DNA from 3 places in the Actinomadura sp. GTD37 genome. Region 1 is predicted to be linked to each of the others. Evidence: riboswitches for the same ligand, from Rfam matches in the RefSeq annotation. Region 1 holds a riboswitch; each other region holds the start of a gene.
The links. A riboswitch is a leader RNA that binds a small molecule or an ion and turns the genes downstream of it on or off. The one in region 1 is predicted to bind cyclic di-AMP.
Positions count from the first base shown of each region.

Region 2: linked by a shared signal. The riboswitch ahead of ACA511_RS17410 (CHAP domain-containing protein) and the one ahead of ACA511_RS05260 (C40 family peptidase) in region 1 are both predicted to bind cyclic di-AMP.
Region 3: linked by a shared signal. The riboswitch ahead of ACA511_RS09145 (hypothetical protein) and the one ahead of ACA511_RS05260 (C40 family peptidase) in region 1 are both predicted to bind cyclic di-AMP.

Region 1 is NZ_JBGNUS010000001.1:1,082,235-1,087,386, forward strand. Features, by position in the region: gene ACA511_RS05245 (cytochrome P450) at 1-708, opposite strand, end outside; gene ACA511_RS05250 (LacI family DNA-binding transcriptional regulator) at 787-1,809, opposite strand; gene ACA511_RS05255 (LuxR family transcriptional regulator) at 2,296-2,526, shown strand; gene ACA511_RS05260 (C40 family peptidase) at 2,822-3,769, opposite strand; cyclic di-AMP (ydaO/yuaA leader) riboswitch at 3,821-4,026, opposite strand; gene ACA511_RS05265 (amino-acid N-acetyltransferase) at 4,294-4,815, shown strand; gene ACA511_RS05270 (RDD family protein) at 4,821-5,152, shown strand, end outside.
Region 2 is NZ_JBGNUS010000002.1:708,114-713,265, reverse strand. Features, by position in the region: gene ACA511_RS17415 (hypothetical protein) at 1-1,011, opposite strand, end outside; gene ACA511_RS17410 (CHAP domain-containing protein) at 1,051-1,893, opposite strand; cyclic di-AMP (ydaO/yuaA leader) riboswitch at 1,903-2,043, opposite strand; cyclic di-AMP (ydaO/yuaA leader) riboswitch at 2,200-2,392, opposite strand; gene ACA511_RS17405 (NlpC/P60 family protein) at 2,901-3,821, opposite strand; gene ACA511_RS17400 (NYN domain-containing protein) at 4,129-5,152, opposite strand, start outside.
Region 3 is NZ_JBGNUS010000001.1:1,913,169-1,918,320, forward strand. Features, by position in the region: gene hpnH (adenosyl-hopene transferase HpnH) at 1-878, shown strand, start outside; gene ACA511_RS09145 (hypothetical protein) at 928-1,569, opposite strand; cyclic di-AMP (ydaO/yuaA leader) riboswitch at 1,577-1,722, opposite strand; gene ACA511_RS09150 (hypothetical protein) at 2,345-2,875, shown strand; gene ACA511_RS09155 (glycoside hydrolase family 16 protein) at 2,981-3,898, opposite strand; gene ACA511_RS09160 (response regulator) at 4,056-4,727, opposite strand; gene ACA511_RS09165 (sensor histidine kinase) at 4,724-5,152, opposite strand, start outside.

The sequences.
Region 1 (5,152 bases):
CGCGAGCAGTTCCTCCTCCGAGAGGACGTCGCCGCCGTCTGAGACGCTCACGAGAGCGCTCAGAAGGTCCTCTCGGGGCCGAACGCGCCGTTCAGTGGACAGTTCCTGGAAATACGCCGCGAACTCCTCACGGGCCGTCTCACGCGAGGCGATCTCGGACTCGGGCAGGAGGAAGTCGGGGTCGAGGCCGCGCGCGAGGCTGTCGGACCAGCCCTTGAACAGGTCGCGGTCCTTCGCGGGGACGCCGAGCATCTCGCTGATCACGATGACGGGGAGCGGGTACGCCAGCGCGGCGATCAGGTCGACCTCGCCGGACACGCCGTCCAGCAGCTCGTCGACCAGCGCCTCCACGCGGGGCCGCAGCCGTTCGACGAGCCTCGGGGTGAACGCCTTGCTCACCAGCCGCCGGAGCCGGGTGTGGTCGGGCGGGTCCAGCGTCAGGAACGACCGGTTCCGGGTTCGGGACTCGCGCCACAGCCCGCCGCCCTCGGGACGGTGCCCGAACCGGGGATCGCGCAGCACCCGCTCGCACAGGCCATAGGACGTGGTCACACGGAGGCCGACGTCCGTCTGGTGGAGGCGGCCCTTGCCGGACGCGAGGCGGCGGTAGTGCGCGTAAGGGTCGGTCCGGAAGGCCGGGTCACCCGGGTCGAACCCGAGGACCGCCGCAGCGCCGGCCTCCACGGCCTGCCCCGTCCTGTCCTCCATGCCCCACAGTCACCCGGAAATAAGACGAAATGTCAACAGGCGGTGGAGGGGCGGCCGCCCGGCCGGTCCCGGCGGGCGTCAAGCGCTTTCGCGGACGACCAGTTCGGGGCGCTGGACGACCTGGCGGTGCTGGTGGGACTTGCCCTCGCTCATCTCGGCCAGCGCCAGTTCGGCCGCCTCCCAGCCCAGCTCGCGGCGCGGCTGCCGGACCGTGGTGAGCGGGACCGCGGCGCTCGCGGCCAGCTCGATGTCGTCGTAGCCGATGACGGCGATGTCGTCCGGGACGCGGACGCCGAGCCGGGTCAGCTCGTTGATCAAGCCGATGGCCAGCAGGTCGTTGGCGCAGAACACGCCGTCCGGCCGCGGCGAGACGGCCAGGACCTCGTGGGCGGCGGCCTGGCCCTCGGTGGGGCTCAGGGCGTCCTGGACCAGCGTGCGGGGCTCGCGGAGACCCGCCTCGACGATCGTCCGGGCCGCGCCGTCGCGGCGGTCCACGCACGGCAGCGGTTCGGGGACGCCGGTCACGAAGACGATCCGCTCGCGGCCGATGCCGAGCAGGTACGCGGCGGCGATCTCCCCGCCCGCGACATGGTCGACCCGCGCCGAGCACGCCTCGGACGCGTCGCGGTCGATCACCACCACGCTCATCCCGGCCGCGCGCAGCCGGGACAGGTCGCCCGGATTCCCGCCGACCGGGATGATCAGTACGCCGGCGGCGCGCTGCTCCTCCAGGAGTTCCAGCGAGCGGCGCTCCTTGGCCGGCGACTGGTCGCTGGAGAGCCAGAGGGCGTCGTGGCCCGCCGCGTTGAGCGCCGCCTCGGCGCCGCGCGCGACATCGGACGCGTACGGGTTGGCGAGGTCCTCGACGACGATGCCGAACGCCCGGCGCGGCTGATCGCCGAACTCGCCCGCGGTGCGCTCGGGGCCCCGGCGGAGCCGGCGGGCGGTCTCGTTCCGGACGAATCCGAGCTCCTCGATCGCCGCGCGGACGCGGTCACGGGTAGCTTCGGCCACGAGATCTGGCCGGTTTAGGACATTCGAAACGGTCCCAACTGAGACTCCAGCACGTCTCGCGACCTCACGAATACTGGTCTGTGGCAACTCGCTCCTCGTCCCGTCCCAGGAGTGTTTCCCCAGGTAGTGGAGTTATGGGCGGCATGCCGCCGATATAGCGGCCACGTACCGTCGTCAAACGGTCGCATACCGCGTTCGGACAGCGCTTGACGGGCCGGATCCGGCCGCCTAGCGTTCCGAGCCGAAGCGTAGCTTGAAACGATTCACGATCTTGGTCCACGGCCAGAACCGGCGAGTCCGACGAGAGGGGACGGGTGGATGGCTGGCGGTCTCATCCCGGCTCCCTCGGACGGCCAACGAGTGAATCGTCACCCGGAGTTCCCCCGAACGACCCCGCAATCGGCCAGGCGGCCACCTCCGGCCAAGCACGTGAGACGGCAAAGGAACCCGATGATCTAAGTCCGGAAGGCTCCGGACCCGGCAACCCAACGCGCGTACAGAGGCCCAAACCCCGTGCCTGTGCAGCGGACGGCTGCATCCCCGCGGTCATCACCACGGACGAGGGAGGACGGAGTGGAAACAGCCACACTCGCACGTCGTGGCACCGACGATTTCGGGCTGAACGAGGAGGAGATCCGGCTGCTCGCCCAGATCGCGAGCGGTGTCACCGCCGATGTGGCGGCACGCAAGCTGGAGTTGAGCGCACGGACCTTGCGGCGCCGGCTGCGGACGATCTGCGACCGGCTGGAGGTCAACACCCCTATCGAGGCCGTGGTGTGGGCGGCCCGGAGGCAGCTCATCTAACCGGCTTCACCCCCGACGCTCGCCAGGGGACGGGCGAGCGTCACCGAGAGATCAGCGTCGTCGAGAGACCCAGGCGGCGAACGCACCCGAATTCCGTCCGACCCCGCAGCGGCGGCGCCGGCGCTCTGACAGGTAGGTCCCTGCAGGAGGCGTCGCCGCGGACGGCGTTCGAGTTCCACGCCGACGGATCTCGTCAGCATGCTTCGCGGCGGACCGGGGAACCAGCGGTCAGGCGACTCTGACGGTCAGGAGCCCCACCGGCCAAGCGATTCGGACGGTCAGGCGATTCGGCCGGTCAGGCGACTCGGACGCCGCCGGCGAAGGGACGTCCGCCCATCGGGGCGATCTTCACGACGTCGCCGGTGTGCGGCGCGTGCAGCATCTTGCCGTCGCCGACGTACATCCCCATGTGGTGGAGGTCGGCGTAGAAGAACACGAGGTCGCCCGGCTGGAGTTGGCTGCGCGACACGTGCGTGCCCGCGTTCCACTGGCTGCCGGTGTAGTGCGGCAGGTTGATGCCGACCTGCTTGTAGGCCCACATCGTCAGGCCGGAGCAGTCGAAGGTGGTCGGGCCCGCGGCGCCCCAGACGTAGGGGCGTCCGATCTTGCCCATGGCGAGGCGCAGCGCCTGCGCGGCCTTGCCGGTGCCGATGACGGGGAGCTTGGCGAGCTGGGTGGGGTCCCGCTTGACGAGCGTGCCGCGGACCTTCTCGTAGGTCTCGGTGACCTTCTTGCGCTGCGAGTCGAGCTGGGCCCGCAGGTCCTTGACCTGCTTGGCGCGCCCTTCGGCGGACTTGCGGGCGCGCTGGGCGGCCTGCATGGCCTGCATGAGCCCGAGGACCTTGGTGCTGTCCTGCTTGGCGAAGTAGTTGAGCGTCGCGGCCTGGTCGAGGACGGCCTGCGGGTCCTGGGAGGCGACGAACGAGACCGCGGGGTCGGAGCCGCCCTGCATGTAGCTGGTCGCGGCGAGGGCGCCGACCTTCTGGCGGAGCGTCCGGAGCGTCTTCTCCTGCCGCTCGGCGTTCTCGGCGGCGACCTCGGCGGCCCGCCGGGACTGCGCGAGCTTCACCTTCAGGCCGTTGTACTGCTCGGTGAGCTGCTCGAGCTGGTCGGCGAGCTTGAAGGCCTGGGACCGGAGCTCCTTGGTGGAGGGCTCGGGGTCGGCGTGCGCGACGGCGATGGTGCGCGGGGCGACGACGTGCGGTGCCGCCGTCAGGGCGACGAGCGCGCCGGCCACGGTCACCGCGCGGCCGCGGAAGCGTGAAAGGGAAGCAGGCCGCGATGGCTCCACGAATTCTCCTCTCCAGGTCCGCCTACCGGGTTAGCTGACGGGTTCGGGCCGGAGCAGCCCGTCCGCGAGCATGTGCGGGTCGGCCCGCGACACTGCGGATTCACCCCTCACGGATTCGGCCCGGGAGGACGATCCCCCGGCCGCTCCGAAAGTGGGTCCCCGGCTCCAGGGGCGCTGGTTGCGGCCCGCGGACTCGGCGGTTCGGCCTCCGTTCTACGGGCGGCCGACGTCAGCGATGGACACTAACGGAACCAGCAATGGATGCCAACTAGAACTCGCGAAATCGCAGGTCGCCGTGGCGGGGCGTGACGGGAGGCGGGTCCGGGCCCCGGGTTCGCGGTGTGTTTTGGGTCACTTTCCGAGCGCCGAAGGCCGTGCCTAGTCGTTTTTATCTAGTCACACGTATGGGCCGCTCACGACGCGTATGCGGACGCGAGCGTTTGGTAATGCCCGGTGTTCGATAATCTCGCCTGTTTGTGGAGGTCGTGATCCGGCGTGCGCATACCGCCGACGTTCAGGAGATACGCGGGCTGGTGGATCTGTACGCCGGGTCCGGGCGGCGCCTGCTGAAGAAGTCCACCGTGAAGCTGTACGAGGACGTCCAGGAGTTCTGGGTCGCCGAGGACGTCCAGCAGGGGACGCCCGGCCCCGTCATCGGCTGCGGCGCCCTGCACGTGATGTGGGAGGACCTCGCCGAGGTCCGCTCCGTCGCCGTGGAGAAGGGGCACGGCGGGCGCGGCATCGGGCACCGCATCGTCACCCGCCTCCTGGAGACCGCGCGGGAACTCGGCGTGCGGAGGGTGTTCTGCCTTACCTTCGAGGTGGAGTTCTTCGCCCGCCACGGCTTCCAGCCGATCCTCGGGACTCCGGTGGCGCCAGAGGTGTACGAGGAGCTTCTCCGCTCCTACGACGAAGGCGTGGCAGAGTTCTTGGACCTCGACCGGGTCAAGCCGAATACGTTGGGCAACACCCGGATGTTGCTTCGCCTGGAGGACTGACCCAAATGAGCGATTCCCCCCACCGCGGGCGGCCCTACCAGCCGCCGCAGGGCCAGGGTTCCTACGGCCCGCCACCCCCGTACCAAGCGTCGCAATGGCAGCAACCCCAGCAGCAACCGGCGCAGCAGCAATGGCAGCAGCAGCCCCAGCAGGACTGGGGGCAGACCCATGAGGCGTCCTACGACCAGTACGGCGGCTCCTACGACGACGCCCACGGCGGTGAGATGGAGCTTGCCCCGATCCACCGGAGGGCCGTCGCCAGGCTCATCGACAACGGGCTCGTCGCGGTCTTCGGCTTCGCGCTCATCCTGCCGGTGACCGTCGCCGCGTTCGGCCT
Region 2 (5,152 bases), on a different contig from region 1:
CCGGTAGCCGACGTAGTCGGCGAAGCCCTCGATGAGCCACAGCGGGGTCCGCCGGTCGCGGGCGCCGCCGGTGGCGACGTGGGTCAGCTCGTGCGTGAGGACCACGTCGCGGCCCAGTTCGTTGAGCCGGCCGAAGGTGCCGGGGGAGACGATGACGCGGTCCTCGCCGCGGCCCGCTCCGCCCGGTCCGCCGGCCGAGGGCGCGACGGCGGCGAGGGCGGCGATCTCGTCGAGGCTCTGGCCGGGGCCCGCGAGCGCGGACGCGAGCCGCGGGTCGGCGGGGACGAGCGCGACGACCCGCTGCGCCCAGCCCCGGCCGACGACGCCGGTGACGACGGGCACGGCGGCGTCCAGGCGCTCGGCGATGCCTTCGAGGCCGGTGGTGTCGCCGATGGCGAGGGTGGCGCGGCCTCTGACCACGGTGAGCGGGCCGCCGTCCCAGATGTCGGCGTCGTCGGTGAGGCCGCGGGACGTCCCGTCTCCGACGATCGTCCACGTGCCGAAATCGGGGGCGAGGGTGAGGTACCGGGTGCGGGCCACATGGCCCTTGTCGAACCCCCGCAGCTTGTAGCGCATCTCCACGCGGACGACCGCGCTGTCCCCGTGCACGGCCTGCGTGCCGGAGAGGCGCTCCTGCCAGCCCTCCAGCGGGAGCTTGCGGAGGTTGTCGTACATGCGGGACTGGACGTCCTGGAACGCCTTCGGCGCGTCGCTCACCGTGGCGAGGAAGGCGACGCGGTCGCCGCTCCGGACGGCTCGCGTCCGGTTGGCGAGGACGGCGGCGGCGGCGCCGGGGCTGAACGTCCCGGCCGCCGTGGACGCGCCGTCCCGGGACGCGCGGCCGTCCGGCGCGCCGCCGCCGGACCGGGCGCCGAGCACGCCGGCGCCGCCCGCGAGCAGCGCGGCGGCCCCGCCCGCGCCCAAGGCGAGGGCCCTGCGCCGCGAGACGGGGCCGCCGTGCTCCGGGGCGCCGGGCTCGGGGCCGCCGTGCTCCGGGGGGCCGTCCTCCATGCGCGTGATCCTATGCAGCCCGCGCCGCCGGGTGCGCCGTCACGACCCGTAGTCGGGGTATCCGTAGCCGACGACGTCGTCGGTCGAGCGCTCCTTGACCTTGACGGCGTTGCCGGTGTTGCCCTCGACGGCCTCGATGGTGCCGTCGTCGACCTTCTCGACCACCAGGCCGACGTGCCGGATGTCCTTGACCGCCTTGCTGCCGCTCCAGGCGTAGAAGACGATCGCGCCGGGCCTCGGCTCGGTGCCCCAGCGGCCGTGCTCCTGGAACCACCTGGCGTGCTCGACCGTCCAGGCGTCGCTGCCGACCTGGTCGGCGAGGCCGACCTGCTCGCCGACCCAGGACACGAACATGTCGCACCACTGGGCGTCGCTGTAGCCGCCGACGGAGCCGCCGTCGCGGGCGACCGTCTCCTTGGCGCGGGCGGTGCCCATGTACCACTTCTGGAACTTGGTCTCGCCGCCGCCGTCCTCCTGCACGCCCACCTGGGACTTGGCGATCTCGATGGCCTCGGCCGCGGTGGGCCGCGACGCGGAGGCCCGCGGGGCGGCCCTCCTGGGGGCGGCCGCCTTCGGCTCGCCCTCCGGCGCCTTCCCCGGCGCCGCCTTGGACGTGCCGCCGGACCCGCCTTCGGACGTGCTCTTCGACGGTTTCCGCTCCGCCTTCTGGGCGGTGGCGGCGCCGGCCGCCGTGGCCGCCGGGGCGGACCCGAACGGCAGGACGGACGCCTGCGCGGTGGCCGCGGCGGTGCCGAGGACGGCGGCGCCGACGAGGATGCCGCCGGTCGTCCACCAGGTGACGGTCAGGGAGTTCTGCTTGCGGTGCCTGCCCGAGGACTTCTCGGGCCTGCCCGGGGTCTTCTTGCGGTGCGCGCCTGGCACGGGGGAGTCTCCTCGACTTCCATGCCGCCTACCGGGTTAGCTGACGGGTTCGGGCGTGGAAGCCGCCCTACGGCCTGCGGGCAGGCCGATTCACCCCGAAACGAGAAGGACACGATGGGTCCCCGGCTCCGCGTCCGGCGCGCGTGCGCGCGGCGGACGCGGACTCGGCGGTGGCGTGCCCCGTTGCGGGCACGCCGGTTCGGATGTGGATGCTCCGGCGGGCGGGGCCGCCCGCGGAGCGCAGGGGTGCTCGGGACGCGGCCGCGTCTGCGGCCGCGCCCGGGCGACGCTGCGGAACTCACTCCTTCGTTCTCCCAAGACGCCTACCGGGTTAGCTGACGGGTTCGGGCGTGGAAGTGGCCCTACGGCGGCTCTCACCGGAACGGGAGAGACGCGCCGATTCACCCCGGTCGCCGGAATGCCCGTCCGGGAGGTGTCCCGGACTCCGGCGGTGTGGGTCCCCGGTTCCGCGCTGCGGCGGATTCGGCGCTGCCGCTGCGATCCTGGGGGCGAGATGGGGCCCGGCGCGGGACCTGTCTCCCGCGTGCGAAAGAGCGGCGCTGATGTTGTGGACGGACGCCTGCCCCATGCCGGGGGGCGTCCGGATGCCCGGTCCGGAGGAAACCGCCGTGGCAGCGCTCTCAGCGCCATGCACGCTGCGGGCGTGCGCACGGTGGGCCGGGCCGGCCGCGGCCTGCGTGCAGGCCGCGTGCTCTGGCGGTGCGGCACCGTCGGGTGCCGCGGGGCGGCGCGTGGGTCGTGCCGCCCGGGGGGAGCGGCGCGTGGCTCGCGCCGCCGGCACGCGGCGGCTGGATGCGCCGCGTGGGGCCGAAGCGCCTGGTGGGCGCCGCGGGTCCGCGGCGTCTGGAGGGCGCCGGGGTGGTGACAAGGTACCAAAGCCCCAACAGAAGGCAAACCCCCCCAAAATCAACAACGGACCAGGTCAAGCCTGGTCCGTTGCCGACGAGAGCTCCGTCATGCCCCGCGCGGGGGGCGGCGGCGGGGCGTCAGGGACGCCCGGCGCCGTAGTAGCCGTTGAGGTAGTAGCCCGACGTGATGCTCACGATCTGCACGTTCTTGCCGGTGCTCGGAGCGTGGATCATCTTGCCGCCGCCCACGTACATCCCGACGTGGCCGAGGCTGTTGAAGAAGACCAGGTCACCGGGCTGGAGGCTGCTCTTGGCCACCCGCTTGGTGGCGGCGTACTGCGAGTTGGTCGTGCGGGTGATGCTGACGCCCGCCGCGGCCCACGCCTTCATCGTCAGGCCGGAGCAGTCGTAGGAGCCCGGACCCTCCGCGCCGTACTGGTACGGCTTGCCGAGCTGGGCGTAGGCGAAGTCGAGCGCCGTGCGCGCCGAGCCGCTGGCCGGGCCGTTGTAGGTGCCGCCCGTGCCGCCGCCGCCCGAGGCCCCGCCGCCGGAGGACGTGCCGCCGCCGAGGCTGCGCAGCAGCGTCTTCTGCTTCTTGACCTGCTTGTCGAGCTCGTTCTTCTTCTTCTTGAGCTCGTCCTGCTTCTGCTTCACCTCGTCGTAGGCCGTCTTGGCCTGCGACTGCTCGCGGCGGAGCCGCTGCGCGGTCGCGAGGAACTGGGTGAGCTGGGAGCTGCGCTCGTGCGACAGGTGGGAGAAGACGGCCGCCTGGTCGAGGATGGCCTGCGGGTCCCTGCTGCCCACGAAGCCCGTCACGTCCGCGGAGTCGCCGTTCTTGTAGGCGTCGGCCGCCATCTGGGCGATCCGGGAGCGCTGCTGCTCGAAGGCGGTCTGCTCCTGCTTGCTGGCCCTGGTCGCCGCCGTGTACTTCTTCTTGGCGACCTTGAGCTTCTCCATGTTCTGGTTGTACTTCTCGACCTCTTGGTCCATCAGCTCGTTGAGCTTGTCGAGCTTCTTCTGGGCCTGCGCCCTGGTCGGCTTGGGGTCGGCGTGCGCCACCACCGGGACAGACGCCAGGGAGGCCGTCAGGCTCAGGCAGACGACGGCCGCCAGGCGACGGGAGGCGCCTCTGCCCGCCTTGCCGCCCCTCCGGTCACGCCTCTGCGCTGGTGCCCCGATGAGATCTTTGGCCACGGTCCGTTTCGCCCCTCTCAGTCCACGACGTCAGCCGATGACACTAGCGACGGGCAACAACCGTCACAACCGATTCGTCACTCTTTGATTGATATCGGCGATCATTGTCGCTCATTCGTGATGACATGATCACAGAGCGCGACGCGTCCCTTATGAAAGCCTTATGGGCTCCTTATGACCGGGCCAGCCGGCGCAGCAGCAGCGCGGACGGGCAGGCCCGCGCGTCGGCCCGGCGGGCCGCGTCGGCGACCTCCCGGTCCGAGGACACCACGACCACGGGACGGCCCGGCGGCTCGGCCCGCACCAGCTCGACGATCATCTCGTCCGCCGTCTGGCCCGGCGCGCTGAACCGCACCCGGACCCCGCGCGGCGCGACGATCGCCACCGGCGCGTCCAGTTCCGCGCCGTCGAACACGCACGTCACCTCGGCGCGGGTCTGCGCCGCGAGCCCGCCGAGCCCGGACACCAGCCGGCTGCGCTGGTCCGACAGCGGCAATTCCCCGTAGCCGGTCTTCGTGACGTTGTAGCCGTCGACCACCAGGTGCACCTGCGGCAGCGTCAGCAGCCGGTCGAGCAGCTGCGGGTCGCCGTCGGACACGGCCCGGCCCGGCAGCGCCCGGTGCGGCTGCCCGCCGACCACGTCGGCGGGACGGCCGATCGTGGAGGGCAGCGCCAGCTCGCGGCGGACGCCCTGCGCCGCGTCCACGAGCGTGTCGAGCAGCATCCGCAGCCGGACGTCGTCGACGTTGCGGCCCTCCCGCGCGGCGCGCTTGGCGGTCTCCGCGGCCGCCTCCGCCTGCGCCGCGCGGGCGCGCAGCCTGCGCAGCTCCTTCTCGGCCGCCGCCGTCGACTCGCGGGCGGCGGCCAGCTCCAGCTCGCTGCCGGCGGCGACCTCGCCCGCCCGCTCCTCCGCGGCGCGGAACCGGGTGCGGGCGTCGTGCAGCTTGCGGCGCAGCTCCGCGACCTCGGCCTTGGTCTCGCGCAGCTCGGCGCGCAGCTTGTCCAGCTCGGCGGAGCGCGCGCCGCGGGCGGCGGCCAGCTCGTCCTTCAGCGCGGCGACGCGGCGCTCGGCGGCCTCCTCCTCCGACGCGGTCGCGGAGCGCTCCAACTCGGCGCGCGCGGACTCGACGAGCCCGGTCCAGCCCGCCGGGCGCAGCAGGTAGGCCAGCACCGCGACGCGCACCGGGTCGGCGGCC
Region 3 (5,152 bases), 830 kb from region 1:
CCGGCTGCGGGAAGATCCAGCATCCGGCCGACACGCTGAAAAGGCGGATGCCCGTCGAGCAGGCCGTCGCCGCCATCGAGGAGTGCGGCGCGCCGATGGTGTCCATCGCGGGCGGCGAGCCGCTCATGCACCCGCAGATCGACGAGCTCGTGAGCGAACTCGTGAAGCGCAAGAAGTTCGTCTTCCTGTGCACGAACGCGCTGCTCATTCCCCGGAAGATCGACAAGTTCAAGCCGTCGCCGTACTTCGCCTGGGCCGTGCACATCGACGGCCTCCGGGAACGGCACGACGAGTCGGTCTGCAAGGAGGGCGTCTTCGACGACGCCGTCGCCGCCGTGAAGGAATGCCAGCGCCGCGGATTCCGCGTCACCACCAACACGACGGTCTTCAACACCGACACCCCGCAGAACGTCATCGAGGTCATGAACTACCTCAACGACGATCTGAAGGTCGACGAAATGATGATCTCGCCGGGGTACGCCTACGACAAGGCGCCCGACCAGGAGCACTTCCTCGGCGTCCAGGAGTCGCGGGAACTGTTCCGCAAGGCGTTCGCCGACGGGAACCGCAAGCGCTGGCGGCTGAACCACTCGCCGCTCTTCCTGGACTTCCTGGAGGGCAAGGTCGACTTCCCGTGCACGGCCTGGGCGATCCCGTCCTACTCGCTCTTCGGGTGGCAGCGTCCGTGCTACCTGATGTCGGACGGCTACGCGCAGACCTACCAGGAACTCCTGGACGAGACCGACTGGGACTCCTACGGCCGCGGACGCGACCCGCGGTGCGCCAACTGCATGGCCCACTGCGGCTACGAGCCCACGGCGGTCATGGCCACCGTCGGCTCGCTGAAGGAGTCCATCAGGGCGGTGCGGTCCACCTGACCGCAGCGCCCGGAGGGCGGGAGGTTCGCTCCCGCCCTCCGGGCGTCGGTCAGGCGTCGCTGAGCTTCGTCGGCCGGTAGGCCTTGTACTCGCTGCCCGAGTCCAGGCCGTAGTCGCGCGTCCGGTAGTCGGTGCCGTAGCGGCCGCGCTGCTCGTAGGCCCAGTAGGACGTGTGGTCTCCGTCGGCCCACTTCTCGAAGATGACGACGTGGCGGGTCGTGTTGGTGCCCTCCGCGTCCATGACGAGGTCGCCCTTCTTCAGTTCCGACATCGCGATGCGGGAGGTGTGGCGCGACGACGTCAGGCCGACCGTGTTCTCTCCCGGCTTGGGCAGGCCCAACGCCATGGACACGTATCCCGAGCAGTCGGCCCGGTAGCCCTCGTGGGACCTGACCTGGCTGTAGGACACCCGGTCCGAGCTGTGCGGGTTCCACGTCCTAGCCCGCTCGATGACCTCGGACCGCTCGTCCACGGCCTTCTTCTTCTCGGACCTGTCGGACGTGTCCGGCACGGCCTTGCGCGGCTGGGGGACGGATTTGACGGCGGCGACCGATGTGCCGGTATCGGACGGACGCTCCGCCAGTTGCACCGTCGTCGCGGCCACGCCGAACACGGCGAGACCGACGAGCGCTCCATTGGTGCGGGGGCTCAGGCCGAAAATGCCCTTGCTCCTGGTGTGCTTGCCTTTCAAGGGGGGCTCCTTCTTCCATGTGCCGCCTACCGGGTTAGCTGACGGGTTCGGACGTGGAAGTCGCCCTACGGCCTGCGGGCAGGCCGATTCACCCCAGTGCAGGGAGGGTGGGTCCCCGGCTCCGCGCTACGGCGGACTCGGCGGTGCCGCTGCGGTCCCCGGGGCACGATGGGCCCCATGAAGGAGAGAGCGGCGCTGATGTTGTAAAGGCCCTGCCGAGGCGGATCGCCTCCGGGCGTTGCCTGCACGGCGCTGAGCGTGCACGGCACTGCGCGACGCGTGGACCGCGTCGCCCGCCCACGCTGGTGTGGCATGTGCGCCAGGTGGGGCAAGAGCGCCTGGCTGGCGCCTTGGTGAGCGCAAAGCTACAGAACCTCTCAAGGGATGGCAAACCCCGACAAAATCATCAACCCCCAGCTCAGCGCCCCAGACCGTCCCCTGTGGGGCCTCCGGCCGGCTCCGCCGTGCCCGCCGGGAGGGCCGCGCCCCGCCGGCCCGGCGGGGGCGCCGCGGCGCGGTGCCGCCCGCGGGCCCGGCACCCCGTCCGGGACGGGGACCGGTAGTTCTCGCGCACCGCGAAAACGGCAGTTCGGTGATCAGGAATGATGAGCGCGGCCGAGTATCGGCCCGTCCGCCGGAGAGTGCCCGGGATGCTCGCCGGAGGTGTCGGGGACGGTCATCGCACGTGATCAGGAGGCCATTCCTCGCTCCATTGCCGGAACGTGATAGGCCACGTATGATCATCGCCGGATCCCGGCCCCCAGGGAGGCGTTTAATGACGCATGGGAAAAGGGCCGCCCGCGGCCTTCTCTTTCTCGCGGTGCTGGGCGCCGCGGCCTGCGGAGGGGCGGAAGGCGACGGCGGCGGCACACCGCCGCCCGCCGCGCAGCGGTCCGCACCCCCGGCCGCGCCGACGGAGCCGAGCGAGTCTCCGCAGACCGACCCGGGCGCCGCGCCGGGGCTCGCGGGGGCGCGCGCCGCGCTGGAGGCGTTCCTGCACGGGCAGGCGGCGGGCGACGCCTCCGTGTGCCGTTACGTCCGCGAGGACAGCGACTTCGTCAACAGCCCCGCGCTGAAAGGCGACTGCCGCAAGGGAGTGAAGGCCACCCCGCATTTCCTCAGGCCGAAGGAACGGCTCGCGCTCGGCCAGATCATGGCCACCGGAGGGAAGATCACCAAGCCGGGCGAGGCGGTCGTGCCGTTCTCCGGCCTGCGCTGGACGGACGGGCACCTGACGCGGGAGGCCCTCCAGCCGCAGTTCGTGCTGCGCCGCGACGCCAAGGGAATGTGGCAGATCATCCGCTGACGCCGCGGTGAGCCGGTCTCCCGGAGACCCCGTGTCCGGGAGACCCGTCCTCCGCCCGCGCCGTCCAGGTTCCGCGCGGTTCCGCGCGGTTCCGTACGGTTCCGGTCAGGCGCCGTACATGCGGATCCAGTCGACTTCGAGGACCGCGCTGTCGCGGGTGTCGATGCCGGGCGCGGTCAGCTTCTTCAACTCGGGCATCCAGTCGAGCTGGATCGCCTGGCCCATGGGGCCCGGCGGCCGCACGTCCGGATCCGACGTGTGGAACCAGCGCCGGCCGTCCACGTACCCGTTGATCTCCTTCGCGGTCCACTCGACCGCGAACGTGTGCCAGGCGGTGAGGTCGACCTCCACGTGGTCGGCGACGCGCCCCGAGTTGCCTTCGCGCCCCTTCTGCTCCGACCCCTTCCGCTGGTCGTAGTGGAGGAAGAAGTTCGCGCCCGTCCGGAGCCCGCTGTCCTCGTAGGTCTCCATGTAGTCGATCTCGCCGCCGCCGTCCTTGGGGGCGGTGTCGCCGCCGCCGTTGACGGGCCACAGCAGCAGGTTCGCGTTGTAGCAGGCGCAGGCCCGGTTCATCCTCAGCCGCGTCTCCCAGCGGCCGAGCTCCTGGTCGCCGTCGCGCCAGCCGAGCCCGCCGGTGGTCCCGTCGGGCAGGCCGGTGATCCGCAGCGCCCCGTCCACGACGGTCACGGCGCTCGGGCTGCGCCTCCCGTTGCCGGCGTGCCCGTCCCCGTCGTAGACCTCCCATGCCTCCGGGTCGAGAGGGCCGTCGAACTCGTCGGCCGCCAGCGGACGCCCCCACCCGCGGCTCCGCGCCGCCGTCACCGCGCCGGCGGCGTCGCCGGTCTTCGCCTCGCCGGCCTTGGGCGGCGCCGTCCTGCCGGTGGGGACCGGGTGGAAGTCGGCCGCCGCACTGGTGCGTCCGATATCGGCCGAGCTCTCATGCAGGGCGGCCAACGCCGAGACCCCGACGGTCACCGCGGTGACCGCCACGACGACGGCCCGTCTTCGGAAAGAGAAGGACACGATCCAACCTCCGCACCGGACGAATTGTGCCGACAGCCGATTCAAGCCGCCCCGCACTCGACTAATTCATCCGGAACCTACTCGGCGCGCGTATCGGGGCCCTAGGGCCCTAGGGCCCTGTGCGGGGCTCCGGGGGACCTCAAAATCGCGCCTCCGGTCAATCCCGCGGCGGCATTCCGAGCCAGGTCACGATGGCCGTGGAACGGTTCGGGGCGCCGAGCTTGGCGTAAAGCCGGTTGATGTAATTCTTGACGGTCTTCTCGGTGAGAAATAGCTTGGCCGCGATCGTCGAGTTCGGATGTCCCTGCGTTATCAGGTCCATGACCTCGGCCTCGCGTTCGGAGAGCCCGAAACGCCGGCGCTGCTCGTCCGGGTCGGCCGCCGGGGCGGCGGCCGGGTCCGTCCGCGCGGCGTCGATCAGGGCGGCCGACGCCGCCTGGGAAAGGGGGTGAGCCCGTTGCCGAGCGGTCTCCAGCACCGCCGCGGACAGTTCCTCGGGCGTGAAGGTGTTGTGCACCAGGTAGCCCACCGCGCCGTTCCGGACGGCGGCCAGCACCACCTCGGGATCCTCGACCTGGGTGAGCATGATGACCCGGCCGATGCCGCTCAGCGCGGCCGCGGCGGAGAGCCCGTCGACGTGCGGCATGCGGACGTCCAGCAGGATCACGTCCGGGGCCAGTTCCCGCGCCCGCTCCACGGCCGCCCGGCCGTCGCCCGCCTCGCCGACGACCTCGATCTCGTCGCACGCCTCAAGCGCCAGCGTGAGCCCGGAGCGGATGAACGGATTGTCGTCCACCACCAGCACCCGGCACGGCACACCCGAGTTCATTCGCCTCTTCCCTCCATCGGCACCGCTTCGCCTCCGGCCGGCTCCCGCGCCGGCCGGCTCCCGGACGTCCCGCCGCGCGCCCCGTGGACGGACGCGGCCGTCCTGGACCGGACGTGCGGGAATCGGACGGTGATGCCCGTGCCGACACCCGGGGTCGAGTCCACGGTGAGCTCCCCTCCGCCCCGCCGCGCCCGCTCGTGCATGCCGAGGAGGCCGTAATGGCCCTCGCCCGCGAGCGCGTCCAGCCAGCCGTCCCCGCCGGGACGTCCGGGGAGCCCGCGCCCGTCGTCGCGGACGACCACCCGCACCCCGTCCGGCCCGTCGGACACGGCGATCTCCACGACCGCGGCCTCGGCGTGCCGCCGGACGTTCTCCAGCGCCTCCCGGACGATCGCCACGGTCTCGTGCCGGGGGTGCAGCGGCAG